DNA from 2 places in the Nonomuraea sp. NPDC050022 genome. Region 2 is predicted to be linked to the other one. Evidence: riboswitches for the same ligand, from Rfam matches in the RefSeq annotation. Region 2 holds a riboswitch; the other holds the start of a gene.
The links. Region 2 has a riboswitch for S-adenosylmethionine ahead of thrC (threonine synthase). Riboswitches for the same ligand answer to the same signal wherever they lie in the genome.

Region 1 (7,099 bases), on a different contig from region 2:
GCTCCATCGACGGCCGCAACACCTCCACCAGGCCGATCTGGAAGAGCAGCAGCGCCACGATGACGAAGGTGGGCGGCGCCATGTTCGACCACTTGTCGCCGGGCACCCCGACCATCGAGCCCGGATAGATGCCCGAGTAGACCAGGCCGAACAGGGCGAACAGCCCGGTCCACAGGACTCCCACGTCATAGCGTCTGGGCAGGATGACGATCCGGTCGTAGAAGAAGCCGGCCTGGTGGGCCAGTCCCCAGACGATGATCATGTTCAGCCAGCCGACCCACTCGACGCCGTACCGGAAGCGGAGCACGTCGATCACCAGGGCGGCGCCGCCCAGCCAGATGAGCGCCAGCACGTCGTAGTGGCGGTGCAGCCACAACGCCACGGGCAGCAGCGCGATCAGCACCAGGTAGACGCCGAGGAACCAGAGCGGGCTGAGCACGAGCAGCACCACCCGCCACATCCACTCGACATGGAACACCCAGGTCACGACCGCGCCGATGGTGAGCCACACGCCCGACAGCACGAGCGCGGGGGCGGCCAGCGCGCGGATGCGCCGCCAGACGAACCGGCCGATGCCGATGCCGCGGGCCTGGGCGCGGCTCCACGACAGCAGGTGCACGTGGCCGCCGACGTAGAAGAAGAGCGGCAGCACCTGAAGCAGCCAGGTGAGTATCCACAGCCCCGAGGTGAAGCCGAGCGGGCTGGTCGGTTCGGGCCCCTCGGGCTTCCACTGCAGGATGGTGAACGCCCAGTGCCACACCACCACCACGATCAGACTGAGAGCGCGCAGCCAGTCGACGTATTTGTCCCGCTGCGGAGTCGCGACGTCGGTCACTTGTCGATGTCACCCACGACGAAGAACATCGAGCCGAGGATCGCCACCATGTCGGCCACCAGATGGCCGGGCAGCATCTCCCGCAGCACCTGGATGTTGCTGTAAGACGCGGAGCGCAGCTTGAGCCGCCATGGAGTCTTGTCCCCCTTGGACACGAGGTAGTAGCCGTTGATGCCGAGCGGGTTCTCGGTCCAGGCGTACGTGTGGCCCTCCGGCACCTTGAGCACCTTGGGCAGCCGCTGGTTGATGGGGCCCGGCGGCAGCGAGCGCAGCCGGTCGACGCACGCGTCGGCCAGGTCCAGCGAGACTCTGAGCTGGTCGAGCAGGATCTCGAAGCGGGCGTGGCAGTCGCCCGCGCCGCGCGTGACCACCTTCACCGGCAGCTCGGGATAGGCCAGGTACGGCTGGTCGCGCCGCAGGTCGAGGTCGACGCCGGAAGCGCGGGCGATGGGGCCGCTCACGCCGTACTGCAGGATCTGCTCGCGGGTCAGGACGCCGACGCCTTTGGTACGGGCCAGGAAGATCTCGTTGTTGAGAATGAGATTCTCGATGTCGGGCACCCGGCGCCGGGTCTCGGCGACGGTCTCCGACACCCGGTCCAGCCAGCCGTACGGCAGGTCCTCCTTCAGCCCGCCGACCCGGTTGAACATGTAGTGCATCCGGCCACCGGAGATCTCCTCCATCACGGCCTGGATGCGCTCGCGCTCGTTGAAGGCGTAGAAGATGGGCGTGATCGCGCCCAGCTCCAGCGGGTACGAGCCGAGGAACATCAGGTGGCTCAGCACCCGGTTGAGCTCGGCCAGCAGCGTACGCGCCCACACGGCCCGTACCGGCACCTCCATGCCCAGCATGCGCTCGGCGGCCAGCACCACGCCCAGCTCGTTGGCGAACCCGGCCAGCCAGTCGTGCCTGTTGGCCAGCATGATGATCTGCCGGTAGTCGCGGACCTCGAACAGCTTCTCCGCGCCCCGGTGCATATAGCCGATGATCGGCTCGGCCGTGGCGATGCGCTCACCGTCGAGGGTGAGCCGCAGCCTGAGCACCCCGTGCGTCGACGGGTGCTGCGGGCCGATGTTGAGGATCATGTCCTCGGTGGCCAGCTCTTTCGCCCCGACGCCGATCCCGACCACGCGTTCCGTCATATGGCAATGCTGCCACCGGCAGTCGTGGTGATCCAGCACAGGAAGAGGTCAAGGAATCCTATATCGGTGCATTCCGCCCACTGGACAGGGGAGGAACGTCGGGAACGGGGGGAGAAAACCGTGCAAAGAATTCTTTTCGATCTTGCCGCTCTGATCTCGCGGGTGGCGATCGGCGTGATCTTCGTGATCCACGGGTGGCAGAAGATGCAGATCGGGATACCGGTCACGGCCGCCGCCTTCAACCAGATGGGGATTCCGCTGCCGCAGCTCTCGGCCGGGTTCGCCATCCTCGTCGAGACCGTCGGCGGGATTCTGCTCATCATCGGCCTGCTGGTCCGGCTGGCGGCCCTCGGGCTGGTGGTCGACATGCTGGGCGCGATCATCTTCGTCCACGGCGCCCACGGCGTACTGGTGCAGAACGGCGGCTGGGAGCTCGCCGGCGCGCTGGCCGTGGCCTGCCTGCTGCTCGTGGCGGTGGGCGGTGGCCGGCTCGGCATCGACGGCATCCTGCACAACAGCTACCGGCGGCGCGCCGAGCGCCGCGCGGCCGAGCAGGATCTCGCCGGCCACGCGCCGGCCACCTCCATCAGGCCGGAGGCCCCATCGGAGGCGGGCACCGCCCCCATGCCGGTGCAACCGGCCGCCCGGGACGATGACATGAGGAACATCGACGAGCCGTCGCGCGGACGTTCGCCGAGCGCCTGACCTCAGCGGGCCGCGAGAAGGCCATCGTGCGACCTCAGCGGGCGGCGACGCGGCGACTGTCGTGCCGCCTCGTGCCGCCTCCGTGACCTCAGCGGGCGGCGAGGTCGCGGAGGGCGTCTACGAGGCGGTCCACGTGCTCCTCCGTGGTGCCGATGCCGATCGAGGCGCGGACCGCGGACGCCGTGTCGTCCTCACAGCCGCCGTCCGCGGTGCCGAGCAGGTGCCGGACGAACGGGTGCGCGCAGAACTTGCCGTCACGTACGCCGATCCCGTACTCGCCCGACAGCACCTCGGCCACCTCGCGCGCCGAGTGCCCGTCGACGACGAACGAGACGATGCCCACGCGCGGCTGGTCCGGCCCCCAAAGCGACAGCTCGCGCACGCCCTCGATCGCGGCCAGTCCGGACCGGAGCCGGGCGATGAGCCGCTCCTCCTCGCGTACCAGAGCGGTCCAGCCGGTCGCGCTGAGCGCGTCGCAGGCGGCGGCCACGGCGATGGCGCCCAGGACGTTCGGGGTGCCCGCCTCGTGACGAGGCTCGGCGTCCTCGTGCCACTCGATGTCCTCGTCGACGGAGCGTACGGCGCCGCCGCCCTTGAGGTACGGCTCGCCCGAGGAGAGCCAGTCGCGGCGGCCGACCAGCACCCCGGCCCCGAAGGGCGCGTAGAGCTTGTGCCCGGAGAAGGCGACGTAGTCGAGGTCGAGCGCGGTCAGGTTGAGCCGCCGGTGCGGCACCAGCTGGGCGGCGTCCACCAGGATGCGGGCTCCGTGGCGGTGCGCGATGTGCGCCAGGGCGGCGATGGGCCAGAGTTCGCCGGTGACGTTCGAGGCGGCGGTGACCACGAGCAGCTTGGGGCCGTCGATCCCGGCCAGCGCCTCGTCGGCGGCGCGGACGGCTTCGCCGGGGAAGGCGGGCGGCGCCAGGCGTACGGACCGCTTCCAGGGCAGCAGCGAGGCGTGGTGCTCGGTGTCGAAGACGACCGCGGTCGTGCCCTCGGGCAGGCAGCGGGCCAGCAGGTTGGTCGCGTCGGTGGTGTTGCGGGTGAAGATCACGGCGTCGTCGGGGCGGGCGCCGACGAAGGCCCTGACCGTGTGGCGGGCCTGCTCGTAGCGGGCGGTGGTGAGCTGGGAGGCGTAGCCCGCGCCGCGATGCACGCTGGAGTAGGCCGGGAGCGCGGCGGTGACGGCGGCACTGACCGGCTCCAGACAGGGGGCGCTCGCCGCGTAGTCGAGGTTGGCGTACGTCACCAGCCTGCCGCCCTTGACCGGCACTTCCAGATCGGCGCCCAGCACGGCGGGGATCGGATGGGCGCGCTCGGCAGCCGGCGCGTCGGTGGCCTGGGCGGGCAGGGAGCTGAAGATCGTCAACGTGGACACGGCGAACCTCCTGGGGCCATCGGACCCCCGGAACACCCAGCGAGCCCGCGCTTGCCCACCACACCTCGTGGCGGACCAGGTCTTCACCCGGGGCACCCCGCCGCGGACGCGAGGGTTGCCGGCCAGCAAGCCGGGGCTATGCGCTGGCACTCATGACCTACATCCGCACTATAACCGACACCCGGCCATGAATCGCAACCGCGAACTTATGCGGCCTCTGCCTCGTTGGTAACTGAAACCCCTGCTGTGAGGAGTACCTAATGCTGGACTGGGTGGCCGACCCTCAGATCTGGATCGGGTTTTTCACCCTGGTCGCACTAGAGATCGTCCTCGGTATCGACAACATCATCTTCATCTCCATCCTGGCCGGGAAGCTGCCGCCGGAGCAGCGCGACCGGGCCCGCGTCATGGGCCTGGGCGCGGCGCTGATCAGCCGGCTGCTCCTGCTGCTGGCACTGTCGTGGGTGGTCCGGCTGACCACGCCATTGTTCGAGGTCTTCGGGCACGGGATATCAGGGCGTGACCTGATCCTGCTGCTGGGCGGCCTGTTCCTGCTGGCCAAGAGCGTCACCGAGATCGGGCACAGCATGGAGCTGAAGGAGGAGGGCGGCAAGGGACGGGCCGTCACCTCGTTCGCGTCGGTGATCGTGCAGATCATGATCCTGGACGTGGTGTTCTCGCTCGACTCGGTGATCACCGCGGTGGGCATGGTGGACGAGCTCGGCGTGATGATCGCCGCGGTGATCGTGGCGGTGCTGGTGATGCTGTTCGCGTCCGGGCCGATCAGCAGGTTCGTGGACAAGCATCCGAGCATCAAGATGCTGGCTCTGGCGTTCCTGGTGCTGATCGGGGTGGTGCTTATCGCCGAGGGACTCGGCCAGCACATCGCCAAGGGTTACATCTACTTCGCGATGGCCTTCTCGGTGATCGTGGAGCTGCTCAACATCCGGATGCGGAGCAGGCACGCCAAGCAAGCCTCCTCATAAGATGAAAAAGTGCGATTCGATCCCTGGAATCCGGATTTTGTTGCCTATCCCTACGGCGCGTACGCGGAGCTGAGGCGTGAGGCCCCCGTCAGCTACTTCGAGCCGACGGGGCAGTGGCTCATCTCCCGGCACGCGGACGTGAACGCGCTGCTCAGAGACCGTCGCCTGGGCCGCTCCTACCTCCACGTGGCCACGCACGAGGAGTTCGGCAGGCCGGAGGAGCCGGCGTTCCAGGAGCCGTTCTGGCGGGTGACCAGGGCTGGCATGCTCGACGTCGAGCCACCGGTGCACACCAGGCTGCGCCGGCTGGTCTCCAAGGCGTTCACGCCGCGCATGGTCGAGTCGCTGCGCCCCCGGGTCAGGGCCATCGCCGAAGGGCTGGTCGAGGCGTTCGTCGAGAAGGGCGGCGGCGACCTGATCGCCGAGGTGGCCGAGCCGCTGCCGGTGACCGTCATCGCGGAGATGCTCGGCGTGCCCGAGGCGGACCGGCACCTGCTGCGCCCCTGGTCGGCCGACATCTGCCAGATGTACGAGCTGAACCCGAGCGTGGAGTCGCAGCACGTGGCCGCCAATGCGGCGGCGGAGTTCGCCGCCTACCTCGCGGACCTGGCCCGCGCGCGGGCCGTCCGGCCGGGCGACGACCTGATCAGCGCGCTCGCGGCGATCGAGGAGCTCACCGAGGACGAGCTGATCGGTACGTGCGTGCTGCTGCTCAACGCCGGTCACGAGGCGACCGTGAACGTGACGGGCAACGGCTGGTGGTCCCTGTTCAGGAACCCCGCCGAGCTGGTACGCCTGCGCGAGGACCGGAGTCTGCTGCCCACGGCCGTCGAGGAGCTGATGCGCTGGGACACGCCGCTACAGATGTTCGAGCGGTGGGTGCTGGAGGACATCGAGGTGCACGGGGTCGAGATCCCGCGCGGGGCCGAGGTCGCGCTGCTGTTCGGCTCGGCCAACCGCGACGAGACGGTGTTCGCCGACCCTGACCGGCTCGACGTGGGACGGCCGGACAACCCGCACATCTCCTTCGGGGCGGGGATCCACTTCTGCCTGGGCGCGCCGCTGGCCCGCATCGAGCTGATCGAGTCGTTCGGCGCCCTGCTGGAGCGGGCGCCGAAGCTGGAACTCGTCAGCGAGCCGGAATGGAAGCCGGGCTACGTCATCCGCGGCCTGAAGTCTCTCGACCTGACGACGGGTTAGCGCGGCCACGACGACCGTCCGCCCTCCGGGAGTGGGTTTCTTCCAACGGACCTCTGCCCTGACGGACGGTCCGCTTCCGATCCCCGGGAAGGCTGTCTCGGTCTCTGTGACGGTCCGTCGTGGCTGGCGTCCCTGGGCAGGAACCCCCTCCGGGGGAGCGGAAGTAGCCGGTGCGTCGTGGCTGGGGTCCCTGGGGAGGAAGTAGCCGGTCCTTCGCCGACGGGTCACCGGCGCTCCTGGACGAGCCAGCCGAAGCCGCCGAGACCCCTCGGGTCGATCAGTTCGCCCTCCTCCGAGGCGCGGGCCAGGGCCCGGAGATAAGCCGTCGGATCGGCGTGGGCGAGGTCGATGGGCGGACGCGTGCCGGTGACCCCCAAAGCCCTTAGCGCATCGCGCTGTGTGGACAAGCCTGTGGATATCGCACCGGCCCGCCGACCGGCCTCCGCGCACGCGTCGAGCGCCACGTGAGCGGTGATGTCGCAGGTGCCGTCGGGGATGGGCGCGACGACCGCACCATCTCGGTAGCCGGTGAGTGTGCCATGGCACGGACGGTTATCCACAGGGTGTGCATAATCGATGGCCACCGCGCGACCCCTCCTGAGCCGGTTCACCACGGCCGCCCACGCGGCGTCGCGTGGGCACCCGATCTCCCCGCGCGAGCCGATGCGGCCCAGCGACGGCCACCACCGGTCGAGCCAGGCGCGGTCGGAGTCGGGCACCGGGTCGCCCAGCCGTTCCTCGCCCGTCTCGGTGTCGACCAGAACCAGCCGCGGCCCGTCGGCCGTCTGCTCGGCCACGTCGAGCGGGACGTTGTCCAGCCACTCGTTGGCGATCGCCAGCCCGGTGATGACGGAGG
Region 2 (7,099 bases):
ACAAATACATCCTTGCCACCGTCTACCGCGATGAAGCCGTAGCCCTTGTCCGCGTTGAACCACTTGACGGTGCCCTGCGCCACTTCCGACTCCTCTTACTGGGCTCATAGATCTCGCCCATTCCTACGCGAGACCCTCAATCGCCTGACATATGGGAGAAATCACCAGACGATCGCCCTCGACCATACCTGTGGCACAGCGTTTGGCAACAGAGTCAATCAACAAATTACGCATTTCATCGGCGAGTGAGTCGTTCAACGTTGAATTGTCGGAAAAAACAGAAGGCGCCCCAGATGGGAGCGCCTTCTGAAGTGAGCGGGTGACTACCCTCCGGCGACCGCCGGGATGATGGAGATCTGCACGCCTTCGGGGGCGGGCGTGTCAAGTCCGTCGACAAAACGGACATCCTCTTCGCCAACATAAACGTTGACAAAACGACGAATCTTGCCCGATTCATCCAGAATTCTCGCGCCGATCCCCGGGTAGTCGGAGTCGAGCTTCGCCAGCACGTCACGGAGAGTCGCGCCCTCCCCACTCACTTCCGCGTTACCACCGGTGTAGGTGCGCAGAATGGTGGGAATCCGCACAGAAACGCTCATGATTAACTTGCCTTTCCTGGTTGTCAGACAGCCGCGCGGAACGCGTCGAGCGAGGGCCGGATCACTGCCGTGGGCTGGGCGTCGTCGGCGACGGCGTCGAGCGTCTTGAGCCCGTCGCCGGTGTTGAGCACCACGGTCTCGGCCTCCGGGTCGAGCTGCCCGGTCTCGACGAGCTTCTTCAGCACTCCCACGGTGACGCCGCCGGCCGTCTCGGCGAAGATGCCCTCCGTAGAGGCCAGCAGCTTGATGGCGGCGACGATCTCGGGGTCCGTGACGTCCTCCACCGCCCCGCCGGTGCGGCGGGCGATGTCGAGCACGTACGGGCCGTCGGCGGGGTTGCCGATGGCCAGCGACTTGGCGATGGTGTCGGGCTTGACCGGCTGGACCACGTCGTGGCCGGCCTTGTAGGCGGTCGACACGGGAGAGCAACCCTTGGCCTGCGCGGCGAAGATCTTGTAGGGCCGGTCCTCGACCAGGCCGAGCGCGATCAGCTCCTTGAAACCCTTGTCGATCTTGGTGAGCTGGGAGCCGGAGGCCACCGGGATGATGATCTGCTCGGGCAGCCGCCAGCCGAGCTGCTCGGCGATCTCGTAGGCCAGCGTCTTGGAGCCCTCGGCGTAGTAGGGCCGCAGGTTGACGTTGACGAAGCCCCACTTGTCGCCCAGCGGGTCGCCGATGAGCTCGGAGCAGAACCGGTTGACCTCGTCGTAGGAGCCGTCGATCGCGACCAGCTTGCCGCCGAACACCCGGGCCATGGCGATCTTGGCCTGCTCCAGCCCGGCGGGGATGAACACGCAGGCGTCGAGCCCGGCCCTTGCGGCGGCGGCCGTGACCGCGCCCGCGAGGTTGCCGGTGGAGGAGCAGGAAAGGGTGTGGAACCCGAAGTTACGCGCCGCCTCGACGGCGATGGCCACCACCCGGTCCTTGAAGGAGTGGGTGGGGTTGCCCGAGTCGTCCTTGACGTACAGGGACTTGATGCCCAGCGCGCGGCCGAGGTTGCCGGCCTTGACGAGCTTGGTCCAGCCGGGGTTCATGTTCGGCTTGGTGGCGACGTCGACGGGAACGGGGAGAAGCGAGCGGTAGCGCCAGATGTTGGCGGGGCCGGACTCGATGTCCTTCCGGGTGACGTCACCGAAGGAGTAGGCCGCTTCGAGCGGCCCGAAACACTCCAGGCAGGCGAAGCTGGGGCCGAGTTCGTAACGGGTGCCGCACTCGCGGCAAGAAAGGGCTACAGCGGGTCCGAAGTCGTGCGACATGAAGCGAGGCCTTCCCTCATCTTCGCCTGCGGCCACCTTGACCGCAGACCGGAATTGGCACCTGTCCCGGTCGGCCTCGCCCTGTAGCGAGTCTGAATCCGGGAGGGTTGCCGGGGCTTCGCAGGGCCGGTCCCTCCACCCCTCTGGATGAGCAATATTCAGTTGTTTGGCCTGACTCTACCTGGCCAGGCGCGTCAAGCCACCAACCGTCTCACGAAGCGAGACGTACGGTCTCAGCGATAGTCCTCCCCCAGTACGCCCTGCACGTACTTGCGCGCCTGGTGGATGCGCGACTTCGCGGTGCCGAGCGGGATGCCGAGCTGCTCGGCGACCTCGTTGTAGTCGAGCTGCACGATGTCGCGCAGCACGAGGGCCTGGGCCAGGTCGGGCTTGCTGGCCTCCAGCGACTCCATCGCGTCGAGCAGGTCGAGCCGCGACCCGGCGATCACGCTGACCCGCCGCGCGTCGGGCTTCTGCATGGGGAGCTCGTCGGAGGTCTGCTCGGCCGAGCGGCGCTTCAGCGTGCGGTACGTCGTACGGGCGCAGTTGGCCGTCACGATGTGCAGCCAGGTGCTGAACCTGGCCCGCCCCTCGAAGCGCCCGATGTTGCGCGCCACGGCCAGCAGTGTGTCCTGGGAGGCCTCTTCCGCATCCTGGTGGTAGGGCAGGATTCGGGCGCAATGGCGCAGCACGTCGGGTTCGATCCGCCTCAGGAGCTCGCCGAGTGCGCGATGATCTCCGGCAGCGGCGGAGCGGGCGAGTTCCTCGGTTAGGTCATCAAGCGCCATAGCTGGGATCCTATGGTCGGAGGGAGCTTTAATGAACAGCGTCCTGGTCGCCTCTAACAGAGGACCCGTCTCGTTCACCGTCTCCGACGACGGTGTGCTGACGATGAAGCGTGGCGGTGGCGGCCTGGTGTCCGGGCTCTCCGGGGTCCTGAAGGACGACGGCGTGCTGTGGGTCTGCGCTGCTTTGTCCGACGGTGACCGTGGTGCCGTACGCCAGGCGCCCGGCGGTCGGCTCGACCAAGCCGGCTACGACACCGGCGCGCTGCGGATGCTCGACATCCCGCCGGCCACCTTCCACCGCGCCTACAACGCCGTGGCCAATTCCACGCTGTGGTTCGTCAACCACCTGCTCTACGACATTCCCAACGCGCCGCTGTTCGGCACCAGGTTCGAGCGCGAATGGGAGTCCTATCGCGACTACAACGGCGCGTTCGCGCTGGCGCTGGCCGAGGAGGCCGGGCACGAGGCCCGCGTGATGGTCCAGGACTACCACCTCACGTTGACCCCGGCGATGCTCCGCGCCGAACGGCCCGACCTGCGCATCGCGCACTTCAGCCACACGCCGTGGGCGCCGCCCGAATACTTCTCGCTGCTGCCCGACGATGTCGCGCGCGAGGTGCTCGAAGGCATCCTGGGCGCCGACCACGCCGGTTTCCTCACCGAACGCTGGGCGGGGGCGTTCATGGACTGCTGCCGCGCCCTGCTCGGCGCGGAGGTCGACCGGGCCGGCCGTACGGTCACCCATGAGGGCAGGACCACCCGCATCGGCGTGCACGGCCTCGGCGTCGACGGCGAGGCGCTGTGGGCACGGGCCCACGAACCCGACGTCGAGTCCAACATCGCCGCGATCAAGGAGCAGGTCGGCGACCGCCGGCTGATCGTCCGCATCGACCGCACCGAGCTGTCCAAGAACATCGTCCGCGGGCTGGTGGCCTACCGGGAGTTCCTGCTCGCCCACCCGGAATGGCACGGCCGGGTGGTGCATCTGGCGTTCGCCTATCCCAGCCGGCACGACCTGCCCGAATACCGCGAATACACCGCCTCGGTGCAGCGCTGCGCCCAGGAGATCGAGGACGAGTTCGGCACCGAGGACTGGGACCCGCTGATACTCAACGTCAACGACGACTACCCGCGCTCGCTGGCCGCCTACCGGCTGGCCGACGTGCTGCTGGTCAACCCGATCCGCGACGGCATGAACCTGGTGGCCAAGGAGGGCCCGATCCTGTCGCCGCGGGCCGCGCTGGTGCTCTCGCGCGAGGCGGGCGCGGCGGCCGAGCTGGGCCCGCACGCGCTCCTGGTCAACCCCTACGACGTGAGCGGCACGGCCGTCGCGCTGCACGACGCGCTGGTCATGCCCGAGGAGGAGCGCATGAACCGCCGCGACCGGCTGGAGGCGGCGGCCACCGCGCTCCCGCCGCAGAAGTGGTTCGCCGCCCAGCTGGACGCGCTGGCCTAGCATGTCGGCGATCTCAGAGAGCACCCGGCTGACCAGGGACCGGCCGACCTGGCTGATCTACCTGATCCTCGGTACGTTCGCCACCTTCGTCTACGGCCTGAGCGCGGCCCTGCCGCTCCTCCGCCTCCAGCAGCGCACCTCCGGCACGGTCGCCGGCCTGCACGGCACCGCGATGGCCGTGGGCACCATCCTGGCCGGCCTCTCCCTCCCGCTCCTCACCAGGCGCTACGGCAGGCGGACCACCACCTGGATCGGCCTGGCCGGGATGAACGCGGGCGTGCTCCTGATCGTGCTGTTCTCCGCGCTGCCCCTGACGCTGCTCGGCTATGGCGTGGCCGGCGGCTTCGGCTCGATCGCCCTCTACAGCGCCATGGCCGCACTCAGCGAGCACCACGGGCCGGCCGGGCCGGCCGCGCTGAGCGAGGCGAACGCCGTCGGCGTCGTGGCGGGCGTGGCCGCGACCTTCCTGCTCAGCGCGGTCGCGCAGACCACGCTCGGCTGGCGGGCCGCGCTACTCCTCACCCCCGCGCTCACCGCGCTGCTGGTCGTGACGATGGCGCGGGTCTGGCCTCCGGCCACGACCGTGGCGGTCTCGCCCACCGGCGAGCGACCGGCGCCGCCCGGGTGGCGCTTCTTGGTGGCGGGCGGCGTGCTGAGCTGCTGCGTGGCGCTGGAGTTCTCGTTCAACTTGTGGGCCGCCGAACTGTTCGCCGCGCGCACCGGCCTGAGCGCGGCCGCCGCCGCGACCGGGCTGACCGCGTTCCTGGCCGGGCTGGCGGCGGGCCGGTTCGCCGGCGCGTACCTGGCCTTACGCCTGCCACCCGCGCGGCTCTTCCTGGGCGCGCTGGCGGTCACCGCGGTGGGCTGGTTGCTCTTCTGGTTGAGCACCTGGCCCGTCCTGTCCTACGCGGGCCTCGCGCTCAGCGGGCTCGGCGCGTCCCTGCACTTCCCGCTCGCGCTGGCCGCGCTGATCACGCACGCGGGCGACCGGCCCGACCGGGCCGGCGCGGCCGCGCCGATCTGGGCCGGGTCCGCGATGGCCCTCGGCCCGCTCGCGCTCGGCGCGCTCGCCGACGGCTTCGGCACCTGGAACGCGTTCCTGCTGGTTCCCGTCCTCATCGGCCTGGCCGCCGGCGGTGTGCTCATCGCCAGGCCGCGCGCCTGAGCGCGTATCGCCAGGCCGCGTACGTGAGCAGGCCGGGGGCGCTTATCGCCAGGTCGCGTGCTTGAGTACGCCGGGCAGGCCGGGGGTGTTCCATGAGTCGACGACGAGGATGCCGCTCTTGGGCAGGTACCACTCCCGCTGGACGAAGGTGGCCCGCTTCTTGCCCGTCCCGGTGACGCAGGTGCCCTTCCACGCGCGGTAGTACGCCTTGTGACCGGGCCCGACCTGGCGCAGTCCCTTGGCCGCCGCGCCGTTGAACGTCTGGCCCCACTTGCGGTTGAGCGGGCAGGGCTCCACGTCGGTCGCCGAGTAGAAGGGCCGGTCGGGCGTGTACGGGTTGAGCTCGTGACCCACCTTGATGGCCGCGGGCCCGAGCACCCAGAAGCCGCGGCACTCCGGCGTGAAGTACGCCCCCTTGGGCTTGGCGCACTTGCCGGTGACGACATGGATCCAGTCGCCCTTGCCGTACACCTTCCATGAGCTCGGAAGGGACAGCGTCAGCCCTTGGCGCAGCTTGAGCGGATGGTTCGCGGTGCTCGCGGCGCTCGCGGAGGCGGGGACGGCCGGGACGAGGAGGGCGGCGGCCACGGACAGGCCCGCCACGGCGAGGTATCTCTTCGACATCCCGCGACCGTACTGGCGCGCGCTTGCACGCGGGTTGCGTACTTGTCGGCGAGTTAGCGCGAATCAGTGCCCCTTGAAAGCCGACGCGAGCTCCCGCAGCAGGGACACCACGCCGTCGGGGCCGTCCACCACGATGTCGGCCCGCTCGGCCAGCGCGGTCACCTCGGCGGAGCCGCTGCACACATTCACCCCCGGCAACCCTGAGTTCCTGACCGCGTCGAAGGCCGCCAGATCGCCCAGGTCGTCGCCGACGAACATGACCGACCTGGCCGCCCGCTCGGCCAGGAACAGGCCGAGCGCGTGCCCCTTGTCCATGCCCGGCGGGCGTAGTTCGAGCACCAGCCGGCCGGGCTCGACGACCAGCCCGTGCTTCTTCGCCAGCGCGGCCAGCGGCTCGCGCAGGGCCTGCAGCGTGCCCTCGGGGTCGGCGCTGCGCCGGGTGTGCACGGCGACCGCCCGGCCCTTGTCCTCGATCGCCACGCCTTTCACGCCGAGGGAGACGAGCAGCAGTTGCAGCTCGGCCTCGGCCTCGAGCACGCCGGGCGGGGGCGGCGGCGCCGAGACCCGGCCGTCCTCCCAGCGCTCGAACCCGTAATGTCCCAGCACCACCAGGCCGGGCACGTCGGCCAGGCTGGGCGCGTCGGCCAGGCCGGTCCCGAGTTCGAGAGCCGTGGCCACCGGCCGGCCGGTCACGATCGCCACCGCATTGACGTACCTGCCCAGCTCGGCGAGTACGGGCGGCGCTTCCGGATGGATCCTGGCGGAGGCGGGATCGGCCACGATCGGCGCGAGGGTGCCGTCGAAGTCGAGCCCGATCACGGCTCCCGCCGGATCCTTCAGGATCGCTTCCGTACCGGGTGATCCCGTTTGTCTGATGTTCTTCACGCGCCTGCCTTACCCAGCAGGTCAGGGACGCATGCCAAACCGTCTGGCGGCGCGCTCGCGCTGGCGCGTGGAACGCAGCCGGCGCAGCCGTTTGACCAGCATCGGATCCTGCTGGAGCGCCTCCGGCCGATCGATCAGCTCACCGAGAAGCTGGTAGTAGCGGGTGGCGGAGAACCCGAAGGTCTCCTTGATGGCCTGCTCCTTCGCACCCGCGTAACGCCGCCATTGGCGTTCGAAGGCGAGGAGTTCGAGATCGCGTTCGGAGAGGGGTCGTCTGGACGGTTCCTGGGCAGCACTGTCACCGCTGACCGGCGCAGTGTCCATGG

Region 1: linked by a shared signal. The riboswitch ahead of ACIBO2_RS17370 (aminotransferase class V-fold PLP-dependent enzyme) and the one ahead of thrC (threonine synthase) in region 2 are both predicted to bind S-adenosylmethionine.

Annotation. Positions count from the first base shown of each region.
Region 1 is NZ_JBITKE010000004.1:179,481-186,579, reverse strand. It holds gene ACIBO2_RS17385 (acyltransferase) at 1-835, opposite strand, end outside; gene ACIBO2_RS17380 (NADH-quinone oxidoreductase subunit D) at 832-1,977, opposite strand; gene ACIBO2_RS17375 (DoxX family protein) at 2,098-2,682, shown strand; gene ACIBO2_RS17370 (aminotransferase class V-fold PLP-dependent enzyme) at 2,771-4,057, opposite strand; SAM riboswitch class IV at 4,100-4,215, opposite strand; gene ACIBO2_RS17365 (TerC family protein) at 4,318-5,043, shown strand; gene ACIBO2_RS17360 (cytochrome P450) at 5,053-6,243, shown strand; gene ACIBO2_RS17355 (SAM-dependent methyltransferase) at 6,468-7,099, opposite strand, start outside.
Region 2 is NZ_JBITKE010000027.1:32,349-39,447, reverse strand. It holds gene ACIBO2_RS58295 (cold-shock protein) at 1-83, opposite strand, end outside; gene ACIBO2_RS58290 (MoaD/ThiS family protein) at 324-599, opposite strand; gene thrC (threonine synthase) at 623-1,855, opposite strand; SAM riboswitch class I at 1,869-2,009, opposite strand; gene ACIBO2_RS58280 (RNA polymerase sigma factor) at 2,089-2,643, opposite strand; gene ACIBO2_RS58275 (trehalose-6-phosphate synthase) at 2,675-4,099, shown strand; gene ACIBO2_RS58270 (MFS transporter) at 4,101-5,264, shown strand; gene ACIBO2_RS58265 (hypothetical protein) at 5,307-5,888, opposite strand; gene otsB (trehalose-phosphatase) at 5,952-6,764, opposite strand; gene ACIBO2_RS58255 (DUF3263 domain-containing protein) at 6,795-7,097, opposite strand.